Regions from separate parts of the Endozoicomonas lisbonensis genome, predicted to be linked through region 2. Evidence: predicted binding sites of a transcription regulator. Region 2 holds the regulator's gene; each other region holds the start of a gene.
What was found. Region 2 encodes FNR, which switches genes on or off when oxygen is low (the NO sensors DNR and NnrR bind a similar motif). Its sites were predicted from a motif close to TTGATNTANATCAA; they were not measured.
Positions count from the first base shown of each region.

Region 1: the regulator FNR is predicted to act here: its motif matches at 1,630-1,643, upstream of V5J35_RS00905 (sulfatase family protein).
Region 3: the regulator FNR is predicted to act here: its motif matches at 4,308-4,321, upstream of napF (ferredoxin-type protein NapF).

Region 1 covers NZ_JBEWTB010000001.1:256,306-261,437, forward strand. The annotation lists gene V5J35_RS00900 (glucoamylase family protein) at 1-1,426, opposite strand, end outside; gene V5J35_RS00905 (sulfatase family protein) at 1,787-3,292, shown strand; gene V5J35_RS00910 (ABC transporter substrate-binding protein) at 3,469-5,004, shown strand; gene V5J35_RS00915 (ABC transporter permease) at 4,997-5,132, shown strand, end outside.
Region 2 covers NZ_JBEWTB010000002.1:3,814,733-3,819,864, reverse strand. The annotation lists gene hemN (oxygen-independent coproporphyrinogen III oxidase) at 1-953, shown strand, start outside; gene fnr (fumarate/nitrate reduction transcriptional regulator Fnr) at 1,274-2,032, shown strand; gene V5J35_RS18145 (adenine phosphoribosyltransferase) at 2,137-2,679, shown strand; gene V5J35_RS18140 (hypothetical protein) at 2,806-3,339, shown strand; gene V5J35_RS18135 (TraR/DksA family transcriptional regulator) at 3,340-3,675, opposite strand; gene ttcA (tRNA 2-thiocytidine(32) synthetase TtcA) at 4,085-5,017, shown strand.
Region 3 covers NZ_JBEWTB010000002.1:4,962,248-4,967,379, forward strand. The annotation lists gene V5J35_RS23290 (NapC/NirT family cytochrome c) at 1-232, opposite strand, end outside; gene V5J35_RS23295 (nitrate reductase cytochrome c-type subunit) at 243-704, opposite strand; gene napA (nitrate reductase catalytic subunit NapA) at 766-3,270, opposite strand; gene V5J35_RS23305 (chaperone NapD) at 3,305-3,583, opposite strand; gene napF (ferredoxin-type protein NapF) at 3,570-4,076, opposite strand; gene V5J35_RS23315 (histidine kinase) at 4,353-5,132, shown strand, end outside.

The DNA.
Region 1 (5,132 bases), on a different contig from region 2:
GTGACCAGTGCCACATCAGCACTTCGCCTTCGGTTTTTCCGTCAAAATCACGGAAAAGGTTGAAGTCAACCGAGTGGTACAATTCTGAGGCCAGTTCACGAATTTCCGCTTCCAGCGCATTGTTTTCAGTGAAGTACTCACGAGCGACCAGCGCCCCCTGCAGGAACATGCCGGTATCGCTCAGGTTTGCGCCATCATCAGGACTGGCCAGTCCTGCCAGCCTGCCGGTATGACAACGCACCCAGCGTGGCCAGCCGGTCTGGAAGCGATCGGCGGATTTCATGAAACGCAGCATTTTCACCACGCGGCGGGCAGCGTCCTCACGATCAATAAACTCATTTTCCACCCCCGCAGCCAGAGCCATGGTAGCCATGCCCGTATGGAAAGGGCCGCAATTGTTGCTCTGGTTTGCTTTCTGGTATGAAATGCGGGTCATGCCACTGTGCGGATGCATATAGTCCGTCATGTAGCGGAATGTCGTTCTCTGTAAACTGCCCAGGAACTCTTCGTCGGACAGGTTTGCTGCTTTGCCCCGCCCGACATAAGTCAGCTCTGACTCTGTGCTACCAATCACGCTACTGACAAAGTAATCGGCTTCCTGAGAGTCATCCGCATCAAAGTCAATATACGCACTGACGGTCACCGGCTGGTCGTTCAGTTTCTCTCTATAGTCGCTACCAACAACAGAACGGTAAACGTTATACCCTTTAAAATCTTCCAGCCAGAAAGACGGGTCCAGATGTCTCCAGGCCACTTCAGCCGCACCGTGGACTGAGTTAACCTCCACCGCTTCGGGGCTGGCAGAAACCAGCCTGATATTATCGAGATAAAGTTCACCGCCGGTATCAGAGGTGAACAGTCGCAGCTCTTCAAGGGTAGAGCTGCTTTTATCCTTAAGCTGTCGTACATCAACAGCTATTGTAGACCAGCCACCGTTGACAACATTCCTGCTTATACTGGAAAAAAGCTGTCCCTCCAGTTTCATCTCCACTGAAGAGACCTTCTGCCCTTCCGGCACATAAAGATCCAGCATAATGAAGTCGGCTTTGTCGTAGTCAACCACGTTTGACGAGAAATCATGGCGAATAGACAGGTAATCATCTCTATGATTTTCCCAGGCAAGACTGAGGAAATAATCTTTTTCTGTCGGATAAGCGCGACGACCCTGTCTGACCATTGAGATTTCAACCGCTGCGCTTCCGCCATTCACGCTGAGTTCTGGTAATGTTTCGTCCGGTTCGTATCCAACAAGCAGCTTTGTGGCGATATCTGAAGCGGGAGGAGGAGTACCTGGAGAGGTGTCCCCGGTTGGTGGCACACCTTCAACAGTAGAAGGGGGATTATCACTTCCGGACTGATCGTTACAACCGGCTAACAGTGAGGCTGAAATACAAACACACAATAGTGTCCGCTTTAGCTTTATCATTGAGTTCCACTCGATGTATTTATTTCGACTTATATCTGTAACCCATCATTTGATACATAAAGATGCAGCTCCTGTGAAGAAAGCTTTAAAAGTTGGCAGATAATGCAGAAATGTTTCGTAACATGATTTTTTTTGCATCATCTTTCACTCGCTCCCATAAGTCACCACCTCTATTGTCTTTAATCAAAATAATTACAATACAAGTGACATACATCAACTTTAAAGCGCATTGCGTACACTGGATCAGATTATTTGGCAGCGCTGTATTGATATAACGATGTCGACTCTGTAGATTTACGGCAAACAAGAGAAACGTTTATACGCACTTTGCACCAATTTGCACCAAAAGGTTTAATAGGAATGTCCAAGCTTAAAAAAGCTTTGCTGGCAATGGCCGTTTCAGCGACTGTCCATAGTGCGGCAGTTGTTGCAGCACCTGTACCGGCCGCCTCTGTCAATACAGAAGCTACCAGGCCTAACGTCATCATCATCTATGTAGACGACATGGGCTGGGGTGACGTTGGCTACCATGGCTACAAAGATATAAAAACCCCAAACATTGATGCATTGGCAGAAGAAGGCACCTGGTTTTCACAGGCTTACGTATCCGCTTCCATCTGCGGCCCGTCCCGTGCCGGTATGATCACCGGTGTTCACCAGCAGCGCTTTGGTATCTACGGTAACTTTAACGAAAACCATATTCCATCCAGCCAGCCCCTGGCCATGGAAATGATGAAGGACATCGGCTATCAGACTGCCGTCATCGGTAAGTGGCATCTGGGTGAACTAACCGGCCTGCCTAACGAACGAGGTGCCGACTTCTTCTATGGCTTCCTGGACGGTAGCCACGACTACTTTAAGTCCACCACCAACCCTGATGCCCACATGCGTTTCGCGCCCATCTATCGCGACACCGAAATGGAGCCGCCTATTCAGCAAAGCAATGGCTACCTGACGGAACTGTTTACTGATGAGGCCATTGACTTTATTGATGAGGCAGTGAAAAGTGAAGATCCATTCTTTATGTATCTGGCTCACTTTGCCGTTCATCACCCATGGCAGGTACCCGAGAGCTACGTTGAACGGCTGAAAGATTTGCCGGTCGCTGAAGGCGTTGCCGGTGAGGAGCGCAGACACTTTGCAGGCATGGCCCTGGCACTGGACGATGGCATCGGTGAAGTGATGGACTCCCTGAAGCATCACGGCATTGACGATAACACCATTGTATTTTTCATGAGTGACAACGGTACACCCCGTGGCCAGGGCTTTGCGCAGCCTGTCCAGAAGCAGCGCGGCGAAACCACTATGTCCAGTCCCGGCCCATTCAACGGTTTCAAGGGTGATACCTATGAAGGGGGTATCCGTGTACCGTTTGTTGCACGCTGGCCAGGTAAAATTCCTGCAGGCCAGGAATACAAGCAAATGGTTTCCTCTATGGACATCTTGCCAACGATTGCCGCAGCGGCCGGCACTGCGCCCTGGTCTGGCGCTACACCGTTTGACGGTAAAGACCTGATGCCTTACCTGAAAGGTGAAATGGGTGCAGATGGACCCCATGAAACCATGTACTGGCGTCGTGACGACGATTACGCGATCCGCGATGGTGACTGGAAACTCACCTGGAACAGCCAGAGTGGCCCTCAGACTATCCGTCTGTTCAACATCGAAAACGATCCGGGCGAATGGGACGACCTGGTCAGCAAGCACCCGGAGAAAGCCCAGGAGCTGCAGAACAAGTTTGACGCCTGGGAAGCGACTCTGCCTGTTAACAAGCTGAGCTACAAACCTCAGAACCGTAACATGGGCTTCTACGCTGGTGAAATTACCGACGTCAAGGAATACAACAAAAAAGCCAGTGGCAGATAAGCACTGATCTCCTGACGATTTACCCACTTACTTCCAGCCCGCTTAACTAGCGGGTTTTTTTCATACAAAACGTTTTTAGCCCCGACACAGGCTTCCGGTAAGGCTTATGCGTGTAGGGCTGTTATCACCAGTTAATTAGTAGAAGTGTTTCAAAGTACAACCTAAGAATTTTCTAAATGTTTAAAAAAGCTTTTATCGTTGTAGCGATCATACTGACCCTCTGGCTGGCAACGTCGTATAAGGGCGTTGACCCGAATCAGACGCTGGTGATTGGCGCCCCTTTTGAGTACACCAGCCAGGATTTATCCAAAGACGGCTACATCTTTTCACGCTTTCAGGTCACTGAAACCCTGGTAGAAATTCAGCCAGACGGCAGTATACAACCTAAACTGGCTACCCACTGGCAAACCAGCGACGACCGTCTGACATGGCGTTTCACCCTGCGCCCTGACGTACTATTCCATGACGGGACAGTAATGACGGCAGAAGCTGTTGTCTTTTCCCTGCAACAGGCACTGGAAAAGCCCGGAATTATTCATCAGGTACCATTAAATAAGCTCTATCCTGAAGGCGATGTTGAAGTCGTTCTTGAACTGGAACAACCCTATCGACCATTACTCTCCGTACTGTCCCACTTTTCAACCGCAATCGCTTCTCCATCGTCTTTTGAGCAAAAAAGTGGAAGGGCTATTGCCATACTGAAAGGCACAGGTCCTTACCAGATCCAGCTCCTGTCCCCTCCTCACAAACTGGACGTGGAACGTTTTGACAACTACTGGGGAGAACCGGCCAGAATCAGGCAGATTCAGTACCTTACCGGCCACCGTGCTGAAAGCCGCGCCCTGCAGGCACGAAGCGGACAGGCAGATATCATCTATACACTTGACCCGGCCAGTATCAGCATGCTGGAGCAGGCACCGAATGTCGATGTTTACAGCGAGTCTATCCCCCGTGCGCTGCTGTTGAAGATGAATAATGAACACCCTTATCTGAATACTGTTGAAACAAGGCGAGCCCTGAGCCTTGCCCTGGACCGTGAAGGCATTGCCGAAAGAATTATCAGGGTACCCGGCTCCGAGGCCTACCAGCTGTTCCCGCCCGCCCTGGGGGACTGGCACCTGAAGGAGCTGGAAGGTCAGAAAAACCTGCAAAAAGCCAGAGAAATCCTGACAGCTCAGGGCTGGATTCCCGGTGCTGACGGTGTTCGCGTTCGCGATGGCAAACGTTTCAGCCTGGGGCTCGTGACCTACGCCGACCGCCCTGAAATGACGGTTGTGGCTACAGCTATCCAGGCGCAGTTCTGGGATCTGGGCATTGAAGTGACTATCTATGTCGGCAATTCCAGTGACATCCCTTACCTGCATCATCAGGGTACACTTGAACTGGCACTGGTGGCCCGGAATTTCGCCTGGGCCAATGATCCCCTGGCATTGCTGCTTGACGATACCAGAACCCACCTTGGCAGCGACTGGGGACACATGAACTGGTCCTCAGGGGAGTTAAACCAACTTCTCAGTGAAATGACCCTGACCCTGGACAGCGAAGCCTATTTCAAACTGTCACAGCAAGCCGCTTCGATTCTTGCAGAAGAGATGCCTGTTATTCCGGTGACTTTTTACACTCAGCAGATCGCTGTCAACAAACGACTCAATAACTTTTTCTACGATCCTTTTGAGCAAAACTACCGTACTTCGGAGATGTATTTTGATTAAGCAAATTCTTCTCAGGCGTACGGCACAGGCTGCTTTTGTTGCCTGGAGCGTAGGGACGTTGACGTTTATTATGATGCGACTGCTGCCCGGCGACTTTGCCTACCGTATCGCCGCCGGACGCTACGGCT
Region 2 (5,132 bases):
ATTACTCCATTGAACTGGACCCTCGTGAAGTAGACTGGCCCATGATGTCGACATTGCGGGACCTGGGCTTTACCCGCATCAGCATTGGTGTTCAGGATCTGGACCCCGGAGTGCAACAGGCGGTTAACCGGGTACAAAGCGAAGCGCAAATTGAATCTGTTCTTGATGCAGCCCGCACCATGGCATTCAAATCTGTTCACATGGATCTGATTTACGGGCTGCCGCACCAGACGCTCGGCGGATTCATGACCACCATCGACAAGGTGATCGCGATGCAACCCGATCGCCTGTCACTGTTTAACTACGCTCACCTGCCACACCGCTTTATGCCACAGCGTCGAATAAATGAGAGAGACCTGCCACCTGCCGATGTCAAACTGCAGATTCTGCAGCAGGCGACCCGCAGGCTGCTGGACAGTGGCTATGTTTACATCGGCATGGATCATTTTGCGCTGCCCGATGACGAGCTGGCAGTTGCACAGGAAGACGGCACACTGCATCGCAACTTTCAGGGTTATACCACACACAGCCAGTGTGACCTGGTGGGCATGGGCGTATCTTCTATCAGCAAGGTAGGCAATACCTATGCCCAGAACTATACGGATATGGCTGAATACCAGTCTGCTATCGAGCAAAACCAGTTGCCGCTCAAGCGCGGTCTGAAAATGACCAGAGATGACCAGATTCGTCAGAGTGTCATCAACGAGCTGATCTGCCATTTCAGACTGAAACCAGAAAAAATTGAGCAGCAATATACGATTGATTTTCCCAGCTATTTTCTGTCTGAACTGATCAATTTAAAACCATTGGAACAGGATGGTCTGATTACCATAACCCCCGAAATCCTGGAAGTAACACCGGCAGGCAAACTGCTGATACGAAATATCTGCATGATGTTTGACCGATATTATCAGGAGCAAAAGAATATGAAGTTCTTTTCTAAAGTTATTTAGTCTGGTTAACGTTATGCATGGATCAGAGGTTAGTAACCTCTGATCCATGCAGTGCCTCAATAAATCAGCAACAATAAAAAACACCTGCGACCTACAGATCACTGCACAAAAATAATCGCACATACCCTGCCCTAAACCCCGAAAAATGACAAAGCATTCACCAATACAGCTAGCTATTAACCGCAATATAATGCGACTTACCGAATTAAGTTTAAAAAACGATCAATATCAACATTCGTAAGTCAACACCGCACTTACACTTTCTAAATATTTTCCATAAAATAGTCAGCGTTTTGCATTTAAGACCTTGAGGGCACTCAATGACGTCTAAGCCCAACGTCCGACAACCAAGCCATGTGGCCTGCAGGGATTGCAGTCTCAGCTCTCTGTGCCTGCCGCTGGCGTTGAGTGTGAAAGACATCGACAATCTGGATCGAATCATAAAACGCGGCCGCCCGCTGAAAAAAGGCGAGCACCTGTTTCTGGAAGGAGACCCGTTCGACAGCGTATACGCTGTGCGTTCCGGGGCTATCAAAACCTACACCGCGACTAACGAAGGTGAAGAACAGATTACTGCCTTCTACCTGCCAAGCGAAATTCTCGGTCTGAGTGGTATGGACACCGACGTGTATCCGGTATCCGCCCAGGCCATGGAAACCACCATGGTGTGTGAGATTCCGTTTGAGCAGCTGGAAATGTTGTCTGACGACTTCCCGGAGCTGCGTCGTCACCTGATGCGCCTGATGAGCAAAAAGATCAGGGAAGACCAGCAAATGATGATGCTGCTGTCCAAGAAGAATGCAGACGAGCGTATCGCTACGTTCCTGATCAATCTTGCCAGCCGCTTCCGTCGTCGTGGTTTCTCGTCCCAGTCTTTCAGACTGTCCATGTCCCGTAATGAGATGGGCAACTATCTGGGTCTGGCAGTAGAGACGGTTAGCCGTGTTTTCACTCGTTTCCAGAAAAACGGCCTGATTTCGGCTGTTGGTAAGGAAATTGAAATTCGTGACGCAGTTCAACTATGCTCTCTGGCTGGCGGGAAAGCCGCTGATATTGAACAGATCATTGCAGCAAACTGATTTGATGTAACCTGTTCACACTGCCGTACAGTCCGATGGCTCCGTACGGCAGTGGTTTTCCCCAAGCCATGATCGGCACTTTCACAGCATATGGTTGCCACTCAATGATCATCGACGATTTTTATCTCAAGTCCCAGATTCGCACTGTTCCCGACTGGCCCAAGCCAGGCATCCTGTTCCGGGATGTTTCCACCATATTTGAAAACCCCAAAGCCTGGCGTGGCGTGATGGACAGCTTTATCCACCGTTACATGGAGCTGGATTTCAGCCATATTGGTGCAATGGATGCCCGGGGCTTTCTGATCGGCTCCAACCTTTCCTATGTACTCAACAAGCCCCTGGTCCTGTTTCGTAAAAAAGGTAAACTGCCCGCCAAAACCATCTCGGTAGAATACGACCTGGAGTATGGCACTGCCAGTCTGGAAGTTCATGCCGACAGTTTGCACAAAGGCGACCGGGTCTTACTGGTTGACGACCTGATCGCAACCGGCGGAACTCTGCTGGCAGCGGTTCAGCTGATTGAAAAACTGGGCGCAAAAACCATTGAAGCGGCAGCGATTATGGACCTGCCTGACCTTGGCGGCTCCCGTCGTTTGCAAAATGCAGGCGTTCCCACCTTTTCGTTGTGCGCCTTTGAAGGGGAATAGATTCTGTTGCAGAGAGAATCAGCAGCTTCTCTCTGTACTTACAGATTATTGTCAAAATGGCAGATGCTTCAGTATTAAGCCAGTGATACGATAAAACGAGTATTCAACCTCATGAAGGATCAAGGCATGGGAATTTGTGCAAAGGAGTTGCGCCATTATGTTGTCCGTCCCACCCTGAAGCATCTCAAAATGTGGAGCCCAACCGCCGAGAACCTGTTGCTGGGAACAGCGGCCAGAGAATCAGAGCTGGGATTTCATATCAAACAGGACCATCATCGGGCTCTGGGGATTTATCATATCTCTCCCCGTATGCACCGAAATATCTGGGACTTTTACCTGGCTAAAAGGTCAGAACTGTCGAGCCTGGTCAGAGGCCTGGCCAGCCAGAGAGAATTTCTGTGCCACCCTCACCATGAGCTGGCCACCAATCTCTCCTACGCAACGGCGATTGCATGGCTGATTTATTGCCGGACTGAAAAAAGCATTCATTCCTTACCGGAAGACGATATCGAAGGGCTGGGCAAACTGTGGCACAACTATTTTCACCGACATAACCCGGGTTCAGTGCAAAGCTTTGTAGACAGTTATGAAAGGCTGATCACAGGGGAAACCAGCCAGACTACTGCAAACCAGGCCGATACCATGATTCGCAGCCTTTAATCAGCCCCCGTTGTCCCGGGCTTCTGCACACTTGATACAAAGGTCGGCATAAGGCATAGCTTCCAGCCGGGCGGGAGCGATCTCGCCACCACAGCCGTCACAATACCCATACTCATCATTATTCATACGATCCAGAGCGAGATTGATCTTATTCAGCTCAATTCTGGCCTCGTTCCCCAGTGCATCAATAACTTCATCATTTTCCCGCTCCTGAGCCTGCTCAGACCAGTCGGCACTGGCTTTGCGAGTGACGTCTTTTTTGATGTTATGCAACCGCTCATTGAGTGCTTCCCGACGGCTCAGCATCCAATCTCTCAACTTATTGTGATCACTCATAAAAATCCCCTGAACATTGCGTTTATCGAAGATTATTGTTAGTACTGGCTATCCCTGAGTTACCGTTAATTCAGCTTAAACAGTCATGAGCGAAGGAATTTATTCGGCAAACCGAAAAGCACTGCCCCTGAATGGTTTATACAGGTTAAGTCAACAATCCCTGATAGTGTTCTGATTCATAGCCAACTGTCTATTTTCAGCACAGATTAAAGTTAGCGGATGATTTCAACCCTGTAGAACATTTTATCTCATATAATGACACACTCTGCATATACCGAAACAGCACCAGAGCATTGATCTACATCAACAACGCTCCCCGGGTGACTGTTGGTAGAAGCACCGGATTGCGGCTGAATATTGCACACAGCTATAATCTCCGGCTTTAATTCCGAATCAGTGTTCTAAACCTATGAGTTCGTCCACCCTGACTGGCGCAGAAAAATACAGTTTCAATAAACTCCAGAAAAAACTGAGACGCTTTACCGGTAAAGCCATCGAAGACTTCAATATGATTGAGGAGGGTGACCGGATCATGGTCTGTCTGTCAGGGGGTAAAGACAGCTACACCATGCTCGACATCCTGATGAGCCTGCAGAAAAGCGCCCCCATTCGTTTTGAGCTGGTCGCCGTTAACCTGGACCAGAAGCAACCGGGCTTCCCGGAGCATATTCTGCCTGAATATCTGGACAGTGTCGGAGTGCCTTACCACATTATTAACCGCGATACGTATTCCGTGGTAAAGTCCAAAATTCCGGAAGGCAAAACCACCTGCGGTCTGTGTTCCCGCCTGCGCCGTGGTACGCTGTACTCCTTTGCAGAGGACATCGGTGCCACCAAGATCGCTCTGGGCCATCATAAGGACGACATTGTTGAAACCATGTTCCTGAACATGTTCTATGGTTCGCGCCTGTCTGCCATGCCTCCCAAGCTACGTTCAGACGACGGTCGCAACGTGATTATCCGTCCCCTGGCTTACTGCCGTGAGAAAGATATCAGCCGTTTCGCACAAATACAGAACTACCCGATTATCCCCTGTAATCTGTGTGGCTCCCAGGAAAACCTGCAGCGCCAGAACATTAAAGCCATGCTGACAGAATGGGAGAAAAAGCACCCAAGCCGAATCGAGTCCATCTTTACAGCTATGCAGAATATTGCCCCTTCCCAGATGGCAGATACCGAACTGTTCGATTTTGCCAGCCTGACGGTTGATCGCTCCGGCGAACGCAAGCCTTATGAGTTTGAAGACAGCCAGGAGATATTCTCAGGCAATATTCCCGAAGCAACACCTTCCTCTGAAGACGATACCGTGCAGGTCATCAATTTCGAACCAGCCTCTGCCTGATCCGTTTTCGCCGTATCGCTAATCCTGACTCTGGCTTGTTGTTCACAGCGACAAGTCAGAGGTTCAAACCTGCCTACTGACAAGCGCAACAGAAATATCATCAAAAAGTTCCGGA
Region 3 (5,132 bases), 1.1 Mb from region 2:
CACCTGAAGCATTACTATAGTGGGCCGTCGCCTGATATTCCGGATAAGCGTCATCGGTATGACAGCTGACACAGAACTCCATGCTGTTGGTGTAGTCCATCACCGCAGTATATGTGCCCTGAAACACCAGCGCAGCCGCAAAACCAAAAGCCAGCAGCACGCCCATGGAGATTTTGCCGGATGGGCTGCGAAGCAGAGTCCAGCAACGTTTTATCAACGATTCCTTTGCCATGAATCTCTCCTTACGGCTTTAATGACTGAACCGGCTCGAAGGTGTTTTCCTTCAATGGTTTCGAGTCATGCTGAGGCACGTGGCAGGCCAGACAGAAATAACGGTCCGGGGAAACAGCCGACAGCTGTTCACCATCGCGGTTCTTGTAATGGGACACCGCAATTCGGGTTGCGCCCCACTTGCTGGCGTTGTTGGAACTGTGGCACTGCAGGCAGGTATTGGCATTCAGATCAGTCTGGGAGCGATCAATCTGGTGCGGCACCAGCGGTGGCATTTCCACAAATTCCAGATCGTAACGCTTGCCTTCAATGACTTTTGCCATTAGCTCCGCAGGTGCTTCTTCACTAATGTTGACACTGCGAAGGGATTCCAGCCCACCCAGCTCATCGGTGTTGACAAAATCAGCCACCGCCATACTGCTGACCGCTGTAGCCAGCGCTAGACTCAATAGTTTTTTCATTGTCTGTTTCACTCTTGATCTTCTGCGAAGGCTTCCGGCATTACGAAACCGGAAGTCTTACAAATTCCCCGAATCAGGCTTTTACCACTTTCACGGCGGTTTTCTTGAAGTCAGTTTCCCGGGACAACGGGTCGGTTGCGTCGACCAGCAGTTTGTTCACCAGCTGTTTCGCATCGAAAAACGCCATATAGGTCAGACCTTTCGGCATGCGGTTACGCCCCTTGGTTTCTACACGGGTGCGCACTTCGCCGTAACGGGAAATTACCTTGATTTCATCACCCCGGCGCAGACCACGTTCTGAGGCATCGTCAGGATGCATAAACAGTTGTGCGTCGGGGTAAGAGCGATGCAGTTCCGGTACGCGGCGGGTCATGGAGCCGGAATGCCAGTGCTCCAATACTCGTCCGGTAGACAACCACAGGTCGTATTCTTCATCCGGAGACTCGTGCGGTGGCTCGTACGGCAGGGCAAAAATCCAGGCCTTGCCATCGGGCTTACCGTAGAAATTAAAACCTTCACCTTCTTTCACGTAGCTGTCATAGCCTTCGCGGTAACGCCACAGGGTTTCTTCGCCATTCACCACCGGCCAGCGTTTACCGCGGGTCTGGTGATACACTTCAAAGTCTGCCAGGTCGTGTGCCTTGCCTCGACCAAAGGCGGCGTACTCTTCGTACAGACCTTTGTGGACGTAGAATCCAAAATCACGGGATTCCTGATTCAGACGTTCTTCGGGTATTTCATCCAATGAGAATTCATTTGCCTTACCGTTGGCGTACAGTACCTCGAACAGGGTCTTGCCACGCAGATGAGGGACTTTTTCCAGCAGTTCGTCCGACCACACTTCTTCCACTTTGAAACGTTTGGAGAACTCCATCAGCTGCCACAGGTCGGAACGGGACTCACCCGGCGGCTGCACCTGCTGATACCACATCTGGGTACGACGTTCGGCATTACCGTAGGCACCTTCCTTTTCAACCCACATGGCGGTTGGCAGAATCAGGTCGGCAGCCTGTCCGGTTACGGTCGGGTAGGGGTCAGAGACAACAATAAAGTTGTCCGGATTGCGATAGCCCGGCAAACTCTCGTTGTTAATATTGGGCGCTGTCTGCATATTGTTGGTACACATCACCCAGTACGCATTCAGCTTGCCATCCTTCAGCATCCGGTTCTGCAACACTGCATGATATCCAACGGTTCCCGGTATGGTGCCTTCCGGCAGCTGCCAGATTTTCTCAGCCATGTCACGGTGTGCTTTGTTATTCACCACCATGTCAGCTGGCAGACGATGGGCAAAGGTGCCGACTTCACGGGCAGTACCACAGGCAGAAGGTTGTCCCGTCAGGGAGAACGGACCGTTACCGGGCTCGGAAATTTTGCCGGTCAGCAGGTGGATGTTGTAAATCAGGTTGTTCATCCACACACCACGGGTGTGCTGGTTAACCCCCATGGTCCACAGGGACACCACTTTTACCCCGGGATCGGCATACAGTTTTGCCAGTTCTTCCAGGTTTTGTTCCGGTACGCCAGACAGTTTGGAGACTTTCTCAACGGTGTAGTCGCTGACAAACCCGGCATATTCTTCAAACGACATAGGTGTTGAATCACCATTGCCCGGGTTAGCCGCTTTTTTCTCCAGCTCATGATCCGGACGCAGGCCATAACCGATATCGGTGACACCACGACGGAAGTGGGTGTGCTTTTTAACAAACTCTTCGTTCACACTGCCGGACTGAATGATGTAGTTGGCAATGTAGTTACCAATGGCAAGATCCGTCTGCGGTGTGAAAATAATGGAGTTGTCGGACAGTTCAAAAGAACGGTGTTTGTAAGTGGACATCACCGCCACTTTGACATGGGGGTACCCCAGACGGCGGGCGGTAAGACGTGCCCAGAGTACCGGGTGCATTTCAGCCATATTGGCACCCCAGAGTACAAAGGCATCGGCGTGTTCAAAGTCGTCGTAGCAACCCATTGGCTCGTCCATGCCGAAGGTACGCATAAAGCCCACCACGGCAGAAGCCATACAGTGTCGTGCATTAGGATCGATATGGTTGGAACGGAAGCCAGCCTTCATCAATTTGGCAGCTGCATAACCCTCCCAGACTGTCCACTGTCCGGAACCGAACATGCCGACTGCTGGCATCTCATCAGAATTGCGGCTTTTGGCGATAGCCGCTTTCCACTTCTCCGCCATGATATCAAATGCCTGATCCCAGCTGATCGGCGTAAAATCACCGTTCTTGTCGAACTGGCCGTTCTTCATAAGCAGCAGCGGTGTTTGAATACGATCCTTGCCGTACATAATCTTGGACAGGAAGTAACCCTTGATACACGTCATACCCCGGTTGACCGGAGATTCCGGATCGGCCTGAGTCGCCACTACCCGACCATTCTGGGTACCTACCAGCACCGAACAGCCAGTACCACAGAAACGGCATGGGGCTTTGTCCCACTTAACTTCGGAATCCTTGCTGCTGGCAATCAGCTGGCTGGCAGAAGCCGGTATACTGACCCCGGCTGCCGCAGCGGTGGCAGCAACGGCGCTGCTTTTAATAAAGTCACGACGACTTTGTTTCATGTTTCACTCCCTGAGTAGTGACGTTATTTCGAATTCAGTCTTCAGTTCCCTGATGGGAATACACCAGTGCGGCAGACATCACACCCTGCGTCTGGTTAATACGGCTGATCGTATCGATCATGATTTTCTCGCCAGTCTGTTCCTCAATGGTGACTACCAGCTTCCCTGCCGGGTCTGTTTCGTGTACCTCAACACCGGCAAAACCATTCAAAATTTCTGTGACACTGGCACAGCACTCTGGCCGTGTGTGAACCAACAGCCCTGCAATGGTGAAAGCTTTGTCGTTGACAGGATCGATATTAGAGTGCTTCATGGGTGTCGTTCTGTTTCAGCTCTATGGCAATAACAGGGCAGGATGATGAGCATTCACCGCAGCCCCGACATAAATCGGTATTAACATCAGGTTCAGCCATACCATTCGCCCGCAACCGGAACTCAATCACTTCGTCGTCACAGGTTTCTGCACAGGTACGACAATAAACGCCTGCTTTCGCCAGACAGGCTTCTCCTATCACTGGCTTAAGTGTCCAGGGGCTTTTCGCAGAATCTGTTAAAGCACCCACCGTACAGGCTTTCTGGCATTCACCGCAGAAGTTGCAGGACGCCCTGGAAAAATCGACTTCAGGAAAACCACCACTGCCTTTTTTCAGCAAACCGTTTGGGCAGCGTTCAATGCATTCGGTACAACGAATACAGGTATCGAGAAAGATGTTCTCGCTGATACTCCAGGGCGGACGAACAGGTTTTTCCTGATTAAACCTGCCCCGTAAAAACCGACGGCGGGACAGACTGGTTTGTGACTTCATGGTGTTGATACTGAATATTTTGTTCATATCTTAATAAGTTAAAAAAACCATAAAAGACCTGAAAAGCGCGTCATGATTAGGGGGTAATACCCAGCCATACCTCTTTAGGGGTACATAAAAGCCACTATCATTCCGGCTTGGGTTTGATACACGAAGCTGTCATGCTACCCATCCCTTCTGATAAACCCCGGACAGGGTTATTAGAGGTAGGGCCTGCAAACTGACTGTTTATTGACTTGAATCAATTCAGAAACACCATTCATTAGCCAGGGAAGTATGAATCCGTTGTCGTCTCACCCTCTCAGAACCAAAGCGCTTGTTGTCATCATTAGTGTTGGCATACTGGGGCTCACCAGCGTCATGGCCTCTCTCTGGTTTGCCATGGCGACCAAATCGGATGCCGAAGCCATTAATGTTTCCGGTTCTCTGCGTATGCAGTCCTGGCGGCTCTCTGAACAGATTCTCATCCCTGAACTGACCGATACCGAATCCCTGGGTTTACTGATTGATATCTATGACAAGAGCATCAACAATCCGTCGCTGACCTCACTAATGGAGCTTAATAATCAACTGGGTAAACGTTATCGGTTGTTAAGGCAGGAGTGGTTCAGCCATATGCGACCACTGTTAGAATCTCTGGATTCGCACCCAGAGTTTATTCGTTATGTACCGGATTATGTTGACCGAATTGATGCGCTGGTGTTTGCCTTACAAAACGACACTGAGCAAAAGCTAAGAAAACTGTTTATTTTTACCGTACTGTCAATGTTCGGAATGTTGTGTATTGGTGTCATTGCCATCCGCTATATTGGCAAAAATCTGCTTTTACCTATCGAAGCATTGAGTCTTTCAGCAGAAAGAGTTCGTACCGGGCAATTCGATGCCCTGGAGCTGAACTACACCAGGCCGAATGAACTGGGGCAACTGACCAGTACGTTTAACAGTATGGCAAATGAACTCGACCAGTTGTATGGACAACTGGAAGCGCAGGTGAAGCAGAAAACCCGATCACTGGAAGTGTCAAACACAGCCCTTCAGCTGCTTTATAACGCATCG